One region of the Janthinobacterium tructae genome, then DNA from elsewhere that is predicted to be linked to it. Evidence: predicted binding sites of a transcription regulator. Region 1 holds the regulator's gene; the other holds the start of a gene.

Region 1 (7,315 bases):
TGTTGCCCGCGACACCCCAGCGCACGGCCGACATTTTTTGTGCCGACCCGACGCCGACGATGGCGCCCGTGATGGTGTGCGTGGTCGACACGGGAATGCCCAGCGCCGTCGAGACGAACAGGGTGATGGCACCGCCCGTTTCGGCGCAGAAGCCGCCGACGGGTTTCAACTTGGTGATCTTCTGGCCCATGGTCTTGACGATGCGCCAGCCGCCGAACAGCGTACCGAAGCTGATGGCCGTATAGCACGAGATGATGACCCACAGCGGCGGCATGGCGTCGGCCGCGTTCGAGTAGCCGGCGGCGATCAGCAGCATCCAGATGATGCCGATGGTCTTTTGCGCATCATTGCCGCCGTGACCCAGGCTGTAGGCGGCCGCCGATGCCAGTTGCAGGCGGCGGAACCATTTATCGACCTTGCGCGGCGTCGAGCGCACGAATATCCACGACACCAGCAGCATCATGATCGAGCCGAATACAAAGCCCAGCACGGGTGCGATGACGATGAAGGCGACGGTTTTCCACAGGCCGGCCGCGACCAGCGCGCCCGTGCCCGACTTGGCGACGGCGGCGCCCACCAGGCCGCCGATCAGGGCGTGCGAGGACGACGATGGAATGCCGTAGTACCAGGTAAACAAATTCCAGAAGATGGCGCCCATCAGCGCGCCGAAGATCACGTACTGGTCGATCACTGTCGGGTCAATCGTGCCCTTGCCCACCGTGGCGGCCACGGTCAGCTGGTGGAACACGAAGATGGCCACGAAGTTGAAGGTGGCGGCCATGGCAACCGCGGTCTGCGGTTTCAATACGCCCGTCGAGACCACCGTGGCGATCGCGTTGGCGGCATCGTGGAAGCCGTTCATGAAGTCAAACAGCAGCGCGAGGGCGATCAACAGGCCTAGCACGTAGATGCTGATTTGTATGGTCATTGTAGTTTCTTTTCTGATTCTGGTTCAGGACAGGCCCAACGCTTACGCGTTTTCGACGATGATGCCTTCGATAATATTGGACACATCTTCGCAACGGTCGGTCACGGTTTCCAGAATTTCGTAGATCGCTTTCAGCTTGATCAGGTTACGCACGTCCGGTTCGTCGCGGAACAGTTTGGACATGGCGGCGCGCATCACATGGTCGGCGTCCGATTCCAGGCGGTCGATCTCTTCGCAGATGGCGACGATCTTGCGCGAGTTGTCCATGTTGTGCAGCATGGCGACGGCGTCGCGCACTTTTTCGGTACAGGCCAGCACCAGTTCGGCCAGGCGCTTGGCTTCCGGCGTGACGGCTTTCAGGTCGTACAGCGAGACGGTTTGCGCCGCATCTTCCAGCAGGTCGAGGATGTCGTCCTGGCGCGTGATCAGCTGATGGATGTCGTCGCGGTCGATCGGCGTGATGAAGGTCTTGTGCAGCATTTCCACGGTGGCGTAGGTGACTTTGTCGGCCTGTTTCTCGATGCTTTCGATCGCATGCACGCGGTTTTCCAGGTCATCGAAATTGGTCATCAGGCCGAGCATTTCTTTAGCGCCCTTGACGCACAGTTCCGCGTGCTGGTTAAACAATTCAAAAAACTTGCCCTCAGTGGGCATCAAGCGTCCAAACATGTCATTCTCCGTTAAGCATTGAGTCGTGTTATTTACTACAGAAAGCCGCCCCGTATGAGGGGGCGGCCAATGGAATATCAGTGCTGCTGAGTCTTAGTCGCCTTGGTAAAGCGCCAGGCCACCACTGTAATTGCCAAATTTGGTGTACTGCCCCATGAAGGTGAGGCGGATGCTGCCGATCGGACCGTTACGTTGTTTACCGATGATGATTTCGGCCGTTCCCTTGTCTGGCGAGTCGGGGTTATACACCTCATCACGGTAAATGAACAGGATCACGTCGGCATCCTGTTCAATAGCGCCCGATTCGCGCAAGTCCGACATCACGGGACGCTTGTTCGGCCGCTGTTCCAGCGAGCGGTTCAGCTGCGACAACGCGATCACGGGACAACCGAGTTCTTTCGCCAGGCCTTTCAAGCCCCGTGAAATCTCGGAAATCTCCGTGGCGCGGTTATCGCCCGGGCTATTGGCCGACATCAGCTGCAAGTAATCGACGATGATCAGGCCCAGCTTGCCGCATTGACGCGACAAACGGCGCGAGCGGGCCCGCAATTCGATCGAATTCAAGGCCGGCGTTTCATCGATGTACAACTGGGCGTCGTTCATCTTTTGAATCGCATTCGTCAGGCGTGGCCAGTCTTCGTCGTTCAGGCGGCCCGTGCGCAGACGGTGCTGGTCGAGCTGGCCGACGGAACCGAGCATACGCATGGCCAGCTGGGCGCCGCCCATCTCCATCGAAAACACGGCCACGGGCAAGCCGCTGTCGATGGCCACGTTTTCGCCGATGTTGACGGAAAACGCCGTCTTGCCCATCGAAGGACGGCCCGCCACGATCACCAGGTCGCCCGGCTGCAGACCGGAGGTCATGCGGTCGAGGTCGATGAAACCGGTGGGCACGCCCGTGATTTCACTCTGGTTGTCGCGGCTGTACAGCTCGTCGATACGCTCGACCACCTGCGTCAGCAGGGGCTGGATGGCGGTCCAGCCCTGGGCGCCGCGCGCGCCTTCTTCGGCGATGGCGAAAATCTTCGATTCGGCCTCGTCAAGCATCTGCTTGACTTCCTTGCCTTGCGGGCTGAAGGCCGTGCCGGAGATATCGTCGGCGACAGTGATGAGTTTGCGCAGCACGCCGCGGTCGCGCACGATCTCGGCATAACGCCGGATGTTCGCGGCCGATGGCGTATTTTGCGCCATGGCGTTCAGGTAAGCGAGTCCGCCCACATCATCGGCCTTGCCGAGCTGGGTCAGGGTTTCAAAAACAGTAATGACATCGGCCGGTCTGGAGCCGTTAATCATCTTGACGATTTGCTCGAAGATGATGCGATGGTCATAGCGATAGAAATCCTCCGCATGCATGAAGTCGGCGATGCGGTCATATGCTGCATTGTCGCGCAACAGACCACCGATAACGGATTGTTCTGCTTCGATCGAATGCGGCGGAATACGGAGGGAATCCAGTTGCGGATCAGAGGGGGCGTTCATGGCGCGAATTATACCCGCTTCGGCGTGCTGGCAAAAATAAAGGGCTGAAATTGAGCGAAAAAAAGGCCACAAAAAAGCCGGGCGAACCCGGCTTTTCATCGTGCGGCAATGCTTGCGGGCCAGGCCCGCAGACAATTACGCGTTCGCGTCTGGTACGACAGCGATAACAACTTCCACGACCACGTCGGTGTGCAGAGCAACCGAAACGTTGTGCTCGCCAACGATCTTCAGCGGGCCGGTAGGCATGCGGATTTGTGCTTTTTCAACAGCAAAACCTTGCTTGGTCAGCGCTTCAGCGATGTCGAAGTTGGTGACGGAACCGAACAGACGGCCATCAACACCAGCTTTTTGAGCAACTTGAACGGTCAGGCCGCTCAGTTTTTCGCCCTGGGCTTGCGATGCGGCCAGTTTGGCGGCAGCAGCTTTTTCCAGTTCGGCGCGCTTGACTTCGAATTCAGCCACAGCGGTAGCCGTGGCACGACGTGCCAGGCGTTGCGGGATCAGGAAGTTACGTGCGTAACCGTCTTTGACTTTGACGACTTCGCCGAGGTTACCGACGTTAACAACTTTTTCTAACAGAATGATTTGCATAGTTCTTCTCCAGGAATATCTGACCGATTAAGCGTGGTGCAGATCGGTGTATGGCAGCAGCGCGAGGAAGCGAGCGCGCTTGATTGCGGTGTCGACTTGGCGCTGGTAGTGCGCTTTGGTACCGGTCAGGCGTGCTGGCATGATCTTGCCGTTTTCTTGGACGAAGTCTTTCAGCGTGTCGACGTCTTTGTAGTCGACTTGCTCAACGTGAGCTGCGGTGAAGCGGCAGAACTTCTTGCGTTTGAACAACGGGTTTTGCTGTTTGCGTTTTTCTTTAAGCTTGAGCTTATTTTTGTCGAACTTTTTACCGAATGCCATGTCAGGCTCCTGTATCTAAAATGCGCTAGTCGGGGTGACTGCACTAAAATCAATGATGTGAAACACCAAACTCTTGCTGTTGCGGCTCTTCCTGGCCAGGAAACCCGTGAACTGATACACCCCGCCCAAGCTTGCCTGACTGAACCGGCCTGATATTTCGCCAGCGGCTAGCGCGGCAACATCAAACTCGGTCAAACGGGCAATCCCTGCTTCCATCTGCTGCGAACTGTGTTGCAATACTGCATTCACAATCGGCAGCCCTGCCGGGGTATAGCGCAATATTTCGCGCTCGGCAATGATGGCGGTTACTTGTAGCTGGTTCAGCGCACGATCCTGGTCAAGAATTAAGCTGCTGCTGCGGCAGGAGCGGCTGCTGGTGCTTCGGTGCGGTGGCTTTTGGCCGCGTCTTCGCGTTGTACCGATTTCATCATCGGCGAAGGTGCTGTTTCAGCTTTCTTCATTTTAACGGTCAGGTGACGCAACACGGCATCATTGAATTTGAATGCTGTTTCCAACTCGACCAGGGTCTCGTTGTCGCATTCGATGTTCAGGCAGATGTAGTGTGCTTTAGGCAGCTTTTGGATCGAGTAAGCCATTTGACGGCGGCCCCAATCTTCCACGCGGTGAACCGAACCGCCGCGGGTGGTTACGCTGGCTTTGTAGCGTTCGATCATCGCGGGCACTTGCTCGCTTTGGTCCGGATGGACGATAAAGACTATTTCATAATGACGCATGCAAACTCCTTCAGGTCGGATTGATAATCGCCCACCCCGGCGTCAAGACGGGTGTGGGAAGGTCAGCCGAAGATTATAACCGCCTTTTGCAAACGTTTCAATCATTCCTTCAACAAGCGGCCCGCGCACGGAGCAGGCCAGGCGCTTTTTCCTGCCCATTCCAGTATTTCGCACGAAATTCGCGCAAATAACCGAAATCCCCTTGCATAGTGGGCGATACTGTACAAAAATACAGACTGTTCATATAGACAGCATTTTAGTATGCACCCACCGCTCATGATCAAGCTGACAGCACGACAAGAACAAATTCTGAACCTGATCAAGGACGCGATTGAAAACACGGGTTTTCCTCCCACCCGTGCCGAAATCGCCAATGAACTGGGTTTCAAATCGGCCAATGCGGCCGAAGAGCATTTGCAGGCCCTGGCCCGCAAGGGCGCGATCGAGATTTCGCCTGGCACCTCGCGCGGCATCCGCCTGATCGGTGCGGCAGCCGAAGCAGCGCCATCGAAGGTGCCGGCAGCGCTGCTGATGTCGCTGCCCCTGATCGGCCGGGTGGCGGCAGGCTCGCCCATCCTGGCACAGGAAAACCTGGAAGCGAGCTACAACGTGGACCCGGCCCTGTTCTCGGCCAAGCCCGACTTCCTGCTGAAGGTGCGCGGCTGGTCCATGCGCGACGCCGGCATCATGGATGGCGACTTATTGGCCGTCAAGAAGGTCGACAGCGCCAAGAACGGCCAGATCGTCGTGGCCCGCATCGGCGACGAAGTCACCGTCAAACGCTACAAGAAGACGGGTTCCGTCATCGAACTGCTGCCGGAAAACCCCGACTTCAAGGTCATCACCGTATCGCCGGAAGATGAGTTCGCCCTGGAAGGCCTCGCGGTAGGCTTGATGCGCAGCTGGCATTAAACCACCGCAGGTAAAAAGGGCCGCAACAGCATGACTGTTGCGGCCCTTTTCATTTGTCCGCCCGCTTAGGCATCGAGTGCCTGGCGGAAATCCTCGAGCAAATCGGCTTCATCCTCGATACCCACCGACACGCGGATCAAGGACTCGGCAATGCCCATGCTGGCTCGGCGCTCGGCACCCATCTCATAAAAGATCGTGTGAGCGACGGGAATGACCAGGGTGCGCGTGTCACCGAGGTTGCTCGCTGGAATAGCCAGATTCAGGCGATTCAGGAAATCGAAGCAATCGATGCCATCTTTTAATTCAAAGCTGAACAGCGAGCCATAACTGCGGAACAAGTCCGTCGCCAGCGCGTGCTGCGGGTGCGACGCCAAGCCAGGGTAATGCACGGCCGCCACGCGCGGGTCGGCGACCAGCATGCTGGCCAGCGCCAGGGCATTGGAACAGGTGCGGTCCATGCGCAAGGCCATGGTTTCCGCGCCGACGGCGATATGGTGCGCCGCTTCCGGACCCAGCGATGCGCCGAAATCGCGCAAAGCCTTGGCGCGGATTTGCGCGATGCCCCACTGCGCCGGCGCCGCTTTTTTATAATTGTCGAAAATGTTCGGGTACTGCGTCCAGTCGAACACGCCCGTGTCCGTCAAGCTGCCGCCCAGCGCATTGCCGTGGCCGCCGATGGATTTCGTCAGCGCATTGACCACCAGGCCCGCGCCCACCGCTTTCGGGCGGAACAGATAAGGCGTCGTCATGGTGTTGTCGACGATGTACAAAATGCCGCGTTCCTTGCACAAGGCACCGATCTTTGCCAGGTCGGCGATCTGCGTGCGTGGATTGGCGATGGTTTCCACGAACACGATGCGCGTGGCCGGCGTGATGGCGGCCGCCACATTGGCCACCTCGGTGGCGTCGACGAACGAGACGGCGATGCCCTGCCCCGTCACCGTCTGCCACAGGCTGTTGGTATTACCAAACAAAAAGGCCGACGACACCACATGGTCGCCCGCGCGCAGCAGCGACTGCACCACGGCGCCGATGGCGCCCATGCCGGTGGCGAAACACAAGGTGGCCACGCCATCTTCCATCTTGTTGACCTTGTCTTCCAGCGCGGACACCGTCGGGTTACCCTGGCGGCCGTAGCGAAAGCCCGGCTCCTTGCCCTGGAACACGGAAGCGAGCTGGCGCGCGTCGCTGTAGCCGAAGGCGACGGAGGTGTGCACAGGCTTGTGCAACGAGCCGTGCTCGATACCCTTGCGGCGGTCGTTATGCAGGATGGTGGTGGTAAAGCCGTAGTTTTTTTTATAGTTCATGATCGCGGAGAAAAAAAAGCCCGGCATCGGCCGGGCAGGTTACTTATGCTTCTGTCGTCGCCAGGTTCAGGTTCAGCTGGGAACGTGGCGTATCTTCCGGCGCTGCCGCCTTCGGATGGTGGCGCGCATATTCCAGGCGGTCCAGATATTCCTGCGACACGTCGCCCGTCACGTACACGCCATCGAAGCACGAAGCCTCGAAGTTCGTCAGTGCCGGATTGACGTCGGCAATCGCCTGCTTCAATGCGCCGATATCCTGGTACACCAGGTAATCGGCCGTGATTTCGCGGCACACTTCTTCCGTCGTGCGGCCATAGGCGATCAGCTCATCGCGCGTCGGCATATCGATGCCGTACACGTTCGGGTAAATCACCGGT
Region 2 (7,315 bases), 160 kb from region 1:
CCTTCCAGCTGCACCAGCGCCTCGCCCTCGGCGGCAATCTGCTCCAGGTGCGCGCTGAACATGCGCGTCACGTAAGCGGGCGTGCTGGGAGCGGCCAGGGTCACCACGGCGGTTGCTTCCGGCACTTGCGCGGCAGCGGCCAGCACGGCGGCGCCACCCAGGCTGTGGCCGATCAGCAATTGCGGCGCAGCATGTTTTGCCCGCAAGAAATCGGCGGCGGCCAGCAGGTCGTCGACATTCGACGAAAAATTGGTGGCGGCAAACTCGCCCTCGCTGGCGCCCAGCCCCGTGAAGTCGAAGCGCAGCACGGCGATGCCGTGCTGCGTCAAGCCTTGCGCGATGCGCCGCGCGGCCAGCACGTCCTTGCCGCAGGTAAAACAGTGGGCGAACAGCGCGTAGGCGCGGATGGCGCCGTCGGGCGCGTCGAGGCGCGCCGCCAGCACATGGCCGTGCGCACCGGGAAAATCTTGCCGGGTGGATTTCATTGTCTCAGATCAAAGCTGCCGCGCAGCGCGGCCGATGGCGCATTGTAGCGCCGTCAGGCCACAGCTGTTTTAGCCACGCGATGGGATGTCGACACCCTTGATGACGGCAGGCCGGGCCAGGAAAGCGTCCAGCGCGCGCTGCACGTTGGGGAAATTGCCAAAGCCGACGAGCTCGCCGGCGCCATAGAAACCCACCAGGCAGCGCACCCACGGGAAGATGGCGATGTCGGCAATCGTGTACTGGCTACCCATGATCCAGTCGCGGCCCTGCAGGCGCTGCTCGAGCACGCCCAGCAGGCGCTTCGCTTCGCCAAGATAACGTTCCAGCGGACGCTTGTCTGCGTAGTCCTTGCCGGCGAATTTATGGAAGAATCCCACCTGGCCAAACATGGGGCCGATACCGCCCATCTGGAACATCAGCCACTGTATCGTTTCATAGCGCAGGCCCGCGTCCTGCGGCAGGAACTTGCCCGTCTTCTCGGCCAGGTACAGCAGGATGGCGCCCGATTCGAACAGCGCCAGCGGCTGGCCACCGGGACCGTCCGGGTCGAGGATGGCGGGAATCTTGTTGTTGGGATTGAGCGACAGGAAGGCGGGCGACAGCTGCTCGTTCTGCTCGAAACTGACCAGGTGCGGCTCGTACGCCAGGCCCAGCTCTTCCAGCAGGATCGAGACCTTGATGCCGTTCGGCGTGGGCAGCGAGTACAGCTGCAGGCGCTCGGGATGCAGTGCAGGCCATTTTTGGGTGATGGGGAAGTCGGAAAGTTGGGACATGGAAATCCTTATTCAAGTGGTTGACGCAGCGCAAGCAAGAAAGCAAGAAAGCAAGTATAGCCAAGCATGGCAGTTTCAGCAGGACAGCGCATCAGCCAAACAAGCCATGCAAAAACCAGCGCGGCGCGGCGTCTTCGCCGCTGCCGGCGATGCGTTCGCGGTAGACCCAGTAATGGGCGTGGTCGCGTCCTTCGGCAATAAAATAATCGCGCGCCTGCGACTGGCCCCACCAGCCCGCCTCGATGCGCTCGGCGACAGACACCATTTTCAAAGGCGAGCCATAAAAGGGCCGGTGCTCGCGCATCAACAGGGCGATGGGCTGGGCCAGCAGCCAGCCGGGACGGGGCATGCCGGGCAAGCCGGGCGGCAAGTCGGGCGCCGCGCTTCTTGAAACGGGCTTGGCCGGCAGCGGCAGCCACTGGTTGGCCGCTTCGGGCCGGTAATCGGCACGCGGCACTGCCTGCAAGACATTCTCGGCGCCCAGGCGCGCCACCAGCAACTCCATCAGGCGCTGGCGCTCCTGCGGCGTGCCGCCCGGCTCGGGAAACAGACTCTCACTGGGCGGCGCCATCGGCTGCACCTGCAGCGCTTCCAGGGTCAGGCCGATCACGGGTGCGTCCAGCACCAGCTGCGCCAGGCGCTCCTTGAGCAAACGCACCAGGTGCTCGTCGCGCCAGACGGCCTCGCCCAGCGCCAGGTCGATGACGGTGGGCGGGCGCGCCACCCTGCCCCGCTCGTGCGCCAGCAGCAACTGTATGCGCTCGACGGCAAATTGCCGCGCGCACAGCCAGCCCGTCATTTGCTGCAACAGGCGGCGCGCACCGAACAGCAGCGCGTCCGCGTGCTCGACGCGGTCGAACAATTCCAGGCTGGCGCGGAACGTGGGCGGCGCTTCGAGCCAGACGAACAGTTCCGTGCTGTGGCCATGCGCGTCGTCGAGCATCTCCAGCACGGCGGCGCCGCAGCGGCGCTGCAAGCCGGGCCGGGGCAAGTGGCGCAGCTGCCCCAGCGTGCGGCAGCCGATGCCCTCGAACCAGTCGAGCCAGGGGCGCGCAGGCGGCAGCAGGGCGCACGGCAGGCGGTCGAGGCGGCGCACCAGACTGGCCATGCTCAAGGTCCGGCCCCGGCGCGTACCGGCGCGCGCCAGCAGCCAGGCGCCGCGCGCCGTGGGGGCGCACGACAGCTGGGCCGTATAGCCCAGCGCGCGCAAGCTGGCCGCGATGTGCCGGCACAGGGCGCGCACGCCGCCGAACAGGCGCAGGCTGGCGCCCGCATCGACCAGCAGGGTCGCTTCTTCGCCCTGCGCCACCAGCGGCGAGTATTGCAGCAGCGCCAGCGCCACCGCTTGCAGGGCCTGCGCTTCCAGCTCGGGCGAGCGTTCATGCAGGCGCGCCTGCGGCGCCAGCATCAGCGCGCCGGCGCGGCGCATGCCCGGCCGGATGCCGGCCGCCCGCGCCAGCGGCGACAGGGCCATCACTTGCTCCTGCTCCAGCACCACGCCCAGCTGGTCAGCCGACCAGCGCGGGCAAAATACTTCGAGCGGAAGCCGGGGCAGGCACAGGCCGATCCAGAGTCGCATGGCGTAGCAATAATGAAGGAGGTTGCAGGGGCAGGAACAGGGGCGCGTCGCGCTGCGGTCCCCGGCGCTTGATGAAGCCGATCTCGATGCCGCCGGCGGCCGGCCGCACGGACAGGCGCAGCGGCGCGGGCGACGCATCCTGCGCGCCGTGCAAGGGGCGCAGCATGCAGAACAGGGTGTTGCCGCCTTGCGCGGCCAGGTGCAGCCGGCGCAGGCTGTCGGCGCGCACGTGCGACTGCCAGAACAGCAAGGCGCCGCAACTGCCGCTGCGCAAGATGTTTTCCGCTGCCCACAAGGCATCCTTGCTGCCGGCGCTTTTGAGCCACAGCAGTTGCGACGGCGCCAGACCCTGCGCGGCCAGGGCCAGCGCCTGCGGCGGATGGGGCGGCTGCAGCAGCACGATGGGCAAGCCCGGCAGCTGCGCCAGCGCGGGTGCCAGCAGCCGCAATTCTCCACTGCCCGGCTGCTGCACCAGCAGATCGATGAGGCTGCCGCTGGGCCAGCCGCCGCCGGGCAGTTGCGCGGACAGCGCGGCAAAGCCCGTGTCCAGGCAGCGCGTGGCGCCCTGCCCCAGCTGCGATGCGCGCCATAAAGACGGGTGCAAGGCTTCCGGCGAGGCCATCAATTGGGAATGTTGCATAAGTTGTTGTCTAACTGAAATCAAGATAAATACTGTATGCATATACAGTACTATCCACCCCTGCTTTTGGCAAGGCTTATCTGTCAGATAGCGTGCCCGGGACCGCTCCGCCATGTCCGAAAAACCCCGTTTTTGGCATCGATTGCTGTACCATAAGCACTCTCCTTACCGCCTGGCAAAGTACCAGTCGGCTCATTCCGTCCATAAGGAAACGCATTTGACCACCATCCAACTCATCAGCGCCATCGTCTTCGGCCTTGCGCTCATCCACACCTTCGCCGCCAAGTCGTTTGAAACCCTGGCGCAGCGCCATCCCCGCCACGGAGGGCTGCTGCACTTGCTGGGCGAAGTGGAAGTCGTGTTCGGCTTCTGGGCTTTCATCTTGATCATCATCATGGCCTTTGTCTCGGGCGGCGATGCGGCCATCGAGTATGCCGAATCGCGCCAGTACACGGAACCGCTGTTCGTCTTTGTCGTCATGGTGGTGGCCGCCTCGCGCCCCGTGCTCGACGCCGTGCAGCGCCTGCTCAAGGGCGTGGCGCGCGTGATGCCGCTGCGCACCGAACTGGCCCTCGTCTGGCTGGGACTGGCGCTCGTGCCCCTGACGGGCTCGATGATCACGGAACCGGCCGCCATGACCCTGGCCGCGCTGATGCTGGCGCCGCAAATCTTCCGTCCGGGCATCCCCGAATGGCTGAAATATGGCGCGCTGGGCGTGCTGTTCGTCAACGTTTCCATCGGCGGTACCCTCACTTCGTACGCGGCGCCGCCCGTGCTGATGGTGGCCACCACGTGGAACTGGGACAGCGCCTACATGGCCAGCCATTTCGGCTGGAAGGCCGCCATCGCCGTGCTGGTCAATGCCACGGGCGTGAGCATATTGCTGCGTAAATATCTGCACAGCAATACCTCCGATATCAAGCCGAAAGCCGGTGAAGTGGAAGCGCCGAAAGTGCCGCTGGCCGTCAGTCTCGTGCACATGATCGTGCTGGCCGGCGTGGTGGCCCTGGCGCACCATCCCGTGCTGTTCTTCGGCCTGTTCCTGTTCTTCCTCGGCTTCGTGCAGGCGTATGAGCGCTATCAAAGCCCGCTGATCCTGAAAGAGGGTTTATTGGTCGGCTTCTTCCTGGGCGGCCTGGTGGTGCTGGGCGGCATGCAGCAATGGTGGCTGCAACCCATCGTCTCCAGCCTGGAACCGCTGGCCCTGTTCTTCGGCGCCCTGGGCTTGACGGCAATCACCGACAATGCGGCCCTGACTTACCTCGGTTCGCTGATCGTCGGCATGACGGACGAAGCAAAATACATGCTGGTGGCTGGCGCCGTGGCCGGTGGCGGCCTGACCGTCATCGCCAATGCACCGAACCCGGCCGGCGTATCCCTGCTGCGCCGCGGCTTCAAGGATGAATCGATCGGCGCCGTCGGCCTGCTGGCCGGCGCCCTGCTGCCGACGGCCGTGGCGGCCCTGGCCTTCCTGGCGTTGTAGTCACCCCAGTGCGGCGGCCCCCCTGGCCGCCGCTTTAGAGCCTGTCCCAGTAGATGAATACATCCCCTGCTGGCGCCCCTCAGAAGCGGGGACTGCGTTGATCGTCGTCGCGTGGCTCGCCACGCGTCCTCCTCACGCCTTGTCCACACTCCTGATGAACTGCCAGCAGAAGACGCTCCCTACTGGGATAGGCTCTTAATCCCCTTCGTACACGAGGAAATGCAGCCGGTCATAAAACAGGCTGTAGGCATAGTCGAACGTGCCCACGCTGCGAAATCCCTTGTGCCGATACACGTGCAGCGCTTCGCTCTTTTCCCATACCGTCAAGCTGATGCGCGCGCAGCCCTTGCGGCTGGCCAGGTCGCGGATGGCATGGAACATTTGCCTGAATAAACCCTGACCCCGGTATTTCTCGTCGATGGCCAGGCTGCTGACGAAACAGTCGTCGGCGCGCGCATGTGCAAGCACGAAGGCGTCATACGCATCGTCGAGCGCCTTCATGTCGTCGCGGTAATATGAAACGGCGCCGCAGGCCTGAAACTCGTCCATCGTCGCGGCCGTGAAAAAGCCGATGAAGCGCCCATCCTCGTCATGCAAGCCATGGATGTGCGCCAGATACGGGTCGATGTTCTGCCGCCGCTGCAGTTCGACGAACTGCAGATTGAGTTTATTACCGAACGAACAGTATTCCAGGTAACTGGTGGCAAACAGCAATTTGGCCATGCGGTTCTTCGTCTCGTCACCCAGCAGTTCGCCCGCCACCAGCTTGAGCGGCGCATGCGACAACAAGTCCGCCTGCGCCTCGTCGCCCAACGGCGCGGTATCGCCGATGGCCGGCATGCGGCTGCCGTGGCGGCCCACGGTGGGGCGCCAGAAAGCGCCAGCGGCAATATGCTGCGAACGGTGGGCCAGCAGGTAGCGGCAAAAGACGGCATTCACGCGGTCCAGCTGCGGGTCGTCCGACAGCACCGAGTAATAGTGGAAGTGATCGATATCCGCCCGCAGCTGGGCCGCATACGCCATGCGCGGCACTTCCTCGATGTCGAACACGTCGACGATGTCGGGCAGGCGCAAAGGATCGTCGAGTTGCCAGTCGAGTTCATCGAGCCGTGCCACGCAGCGCGCATACGCGCACCGTTCCTCGTCGCTCAAGGGGATGTGCATGTCGGTAATGATATCGTCCAGCAAACGCATGCCGCGGATGCCGCCCGCCACCGCCTCCCGCACGCCGTCATACAGCACGCAATAGCGCTGGTAGAACTCGGCATGGCTGAGCAGAGTCACGCCCAGGTTTTTCTTCCATTCGGCATAGAACTGGCCGAACAGCTGCGCTTCAAATTGCGGGCAGGAACGGGGAATTTCCCCATCGATACCCGCATACGCGAGGTTCACATTGCGCTGGATCACACGCAGCGCGGCGTCGTTCTTCTTGGCAATCAACATGCCCGTTTCATCGAGAAACAGATTCATCCAGCTGACATGCCGGCGCTCTTCGCTGTCATCAGCGTTGCGCTGGAAGTAGTCGGGCACTTCCGGCGTCATCAGGAAAATCGTCGCCGGATTGTGCGGGATCGTATCGACATCCATGTACATGCCGCCGTATTCGCACATGATGAGGATGCGGAAATAATCGGACAGGGTGGCGAAGTAGCGCTGCGTATGCAGGGTATCGAGGATATCGAAGCGGGCAGGTGCGAAATCGAGCGCCAGCGCGCGCAGCGAGTTGATATGCAGCGTCGTGCCGCCGATGGCGTAGCGGCCTATCGTGTAGCGCCCGGCACCGCCCGTGGGGCTGAAACGCGCGTCATGGCGCAGCTGCTGCGCATCCCAGACCCACAGGATGGAGACATACGGCGCGCCGCCGTTGTGCCGCACCTCGTCGAGCGCCGCACCCCACTGCTGAATCGCTTCACAGGCGATGGCCGGCAGCGGCCCGCCCATCCAGATGCGGTGCAGGTAGCGCTCGTCGTCGCCCAGCGCGCGCGTGGGAATGCAGCTGAGTGAGGAGCAGCTTGCCGCATTAAAATACGTAAAATTGCCGGCGACAAAGCTGCGCAGGGCGGCGATGCCCGCCTGGTGCTCTGCGGCCAGCTGCGCCAAATCAATGCCGGCCGGCCGGACATCGGCCAGGGTGATGTAATCGAGTTTCAGCCGGTGGATGCGGAACTCGTATTCCAGGCTGAAAATCTTTGCTTGATCGTGTTTCGAGGCCAGGTCATCTATTTTCATGGGCGCACCATCTTTCGCAGGAGAGTGTCAATCAACGTCGCAGGAGGTAAAACAAGGGCGGGAACATGCGCAGCGTGGCGCCATCAGTGCCGGGCCAGCCGCACCTCGCTTTGCCGGCGCCCCGC

Evidence for each region. The regulator LexA, encoded in region 1, represses DNA repair genes until DNA is damaged. The targets are predictions, from matches to a motif close to ACTGTATNNNNATACAGT.
Region 2: a site for LexA is predicted at 3,510-3,527, ahead of imuA (translesion DNA synthesis-associated protein ImuA). Genes of this name have one in related genera too.

The regions. Positions count from the first base shown of each region.
Region 1 is NZ_CP041185.1:2,666,410-2,673,724, forward strand. Features, by position in the region: gene FJQ89_RS11645 (inorganic phosphate transporter) at 1-928, opposite strand, end outside; gene FJQ89_RS11650 (DUF47 domain-containing protein) at 971-1,597, opposite strand; gene FJQ89_RS11655 (replicative DNA helicase) at 1,691-3,076, opposite strand; gene rplI (50S ribosomal protein L9) at 3,212-3,667, opposite strand; gene rpsR (30S ribosomal protein S18) at 3,695-3,985, opposite strand; gene priB (primosomal replication protein N) at 4,001-4,309, opposite strand; gene rpsF (30S ribosomal protein S6) at 4,330-4,719, opposite strand; gene lexA (transcriptional repressor LexA) at 4,996-5,631, shown strand; gene FJQ89_RS11685 (cystathionine gamma-synthase family protein) at 5,697-6,938, opposite strand; gene purF (amidophosphoribosyltransferase) at 6,982-7,315, opposite strand, start outside.
Region 2 is NZ_CP041185.1:2,830,913-2,838,227, forward strand. Features, by position in the region: gene FJQ89_RS12285 (alpha/beta hydrolase family protein) at 1-485, opposite strand, end outside; gene FJQ89_RS12290 (glutathione S-transferase N-terminal domain-containing protein) at 555-1,259, opposite strand; gene FJQ89_RS12295 (Y-family DNA polymerase) at 1,351-2,838, opposite strand; gene imuA (translesion DNA synthesis-associated protein ImuA) at 2,768-3,478, opposite strand; gene FJQ89_RS12305 (putative Na+/H+ antiporter) at 3,696-4,961, shown strand; gene FJQ89_RS12310 (GNAT family N-acetyltransferase) at 5,157-7,190, opposite strand; gene FJQ89_RS12315 (MFS transporter) at 7,274-7,315, opposite strand, start outside.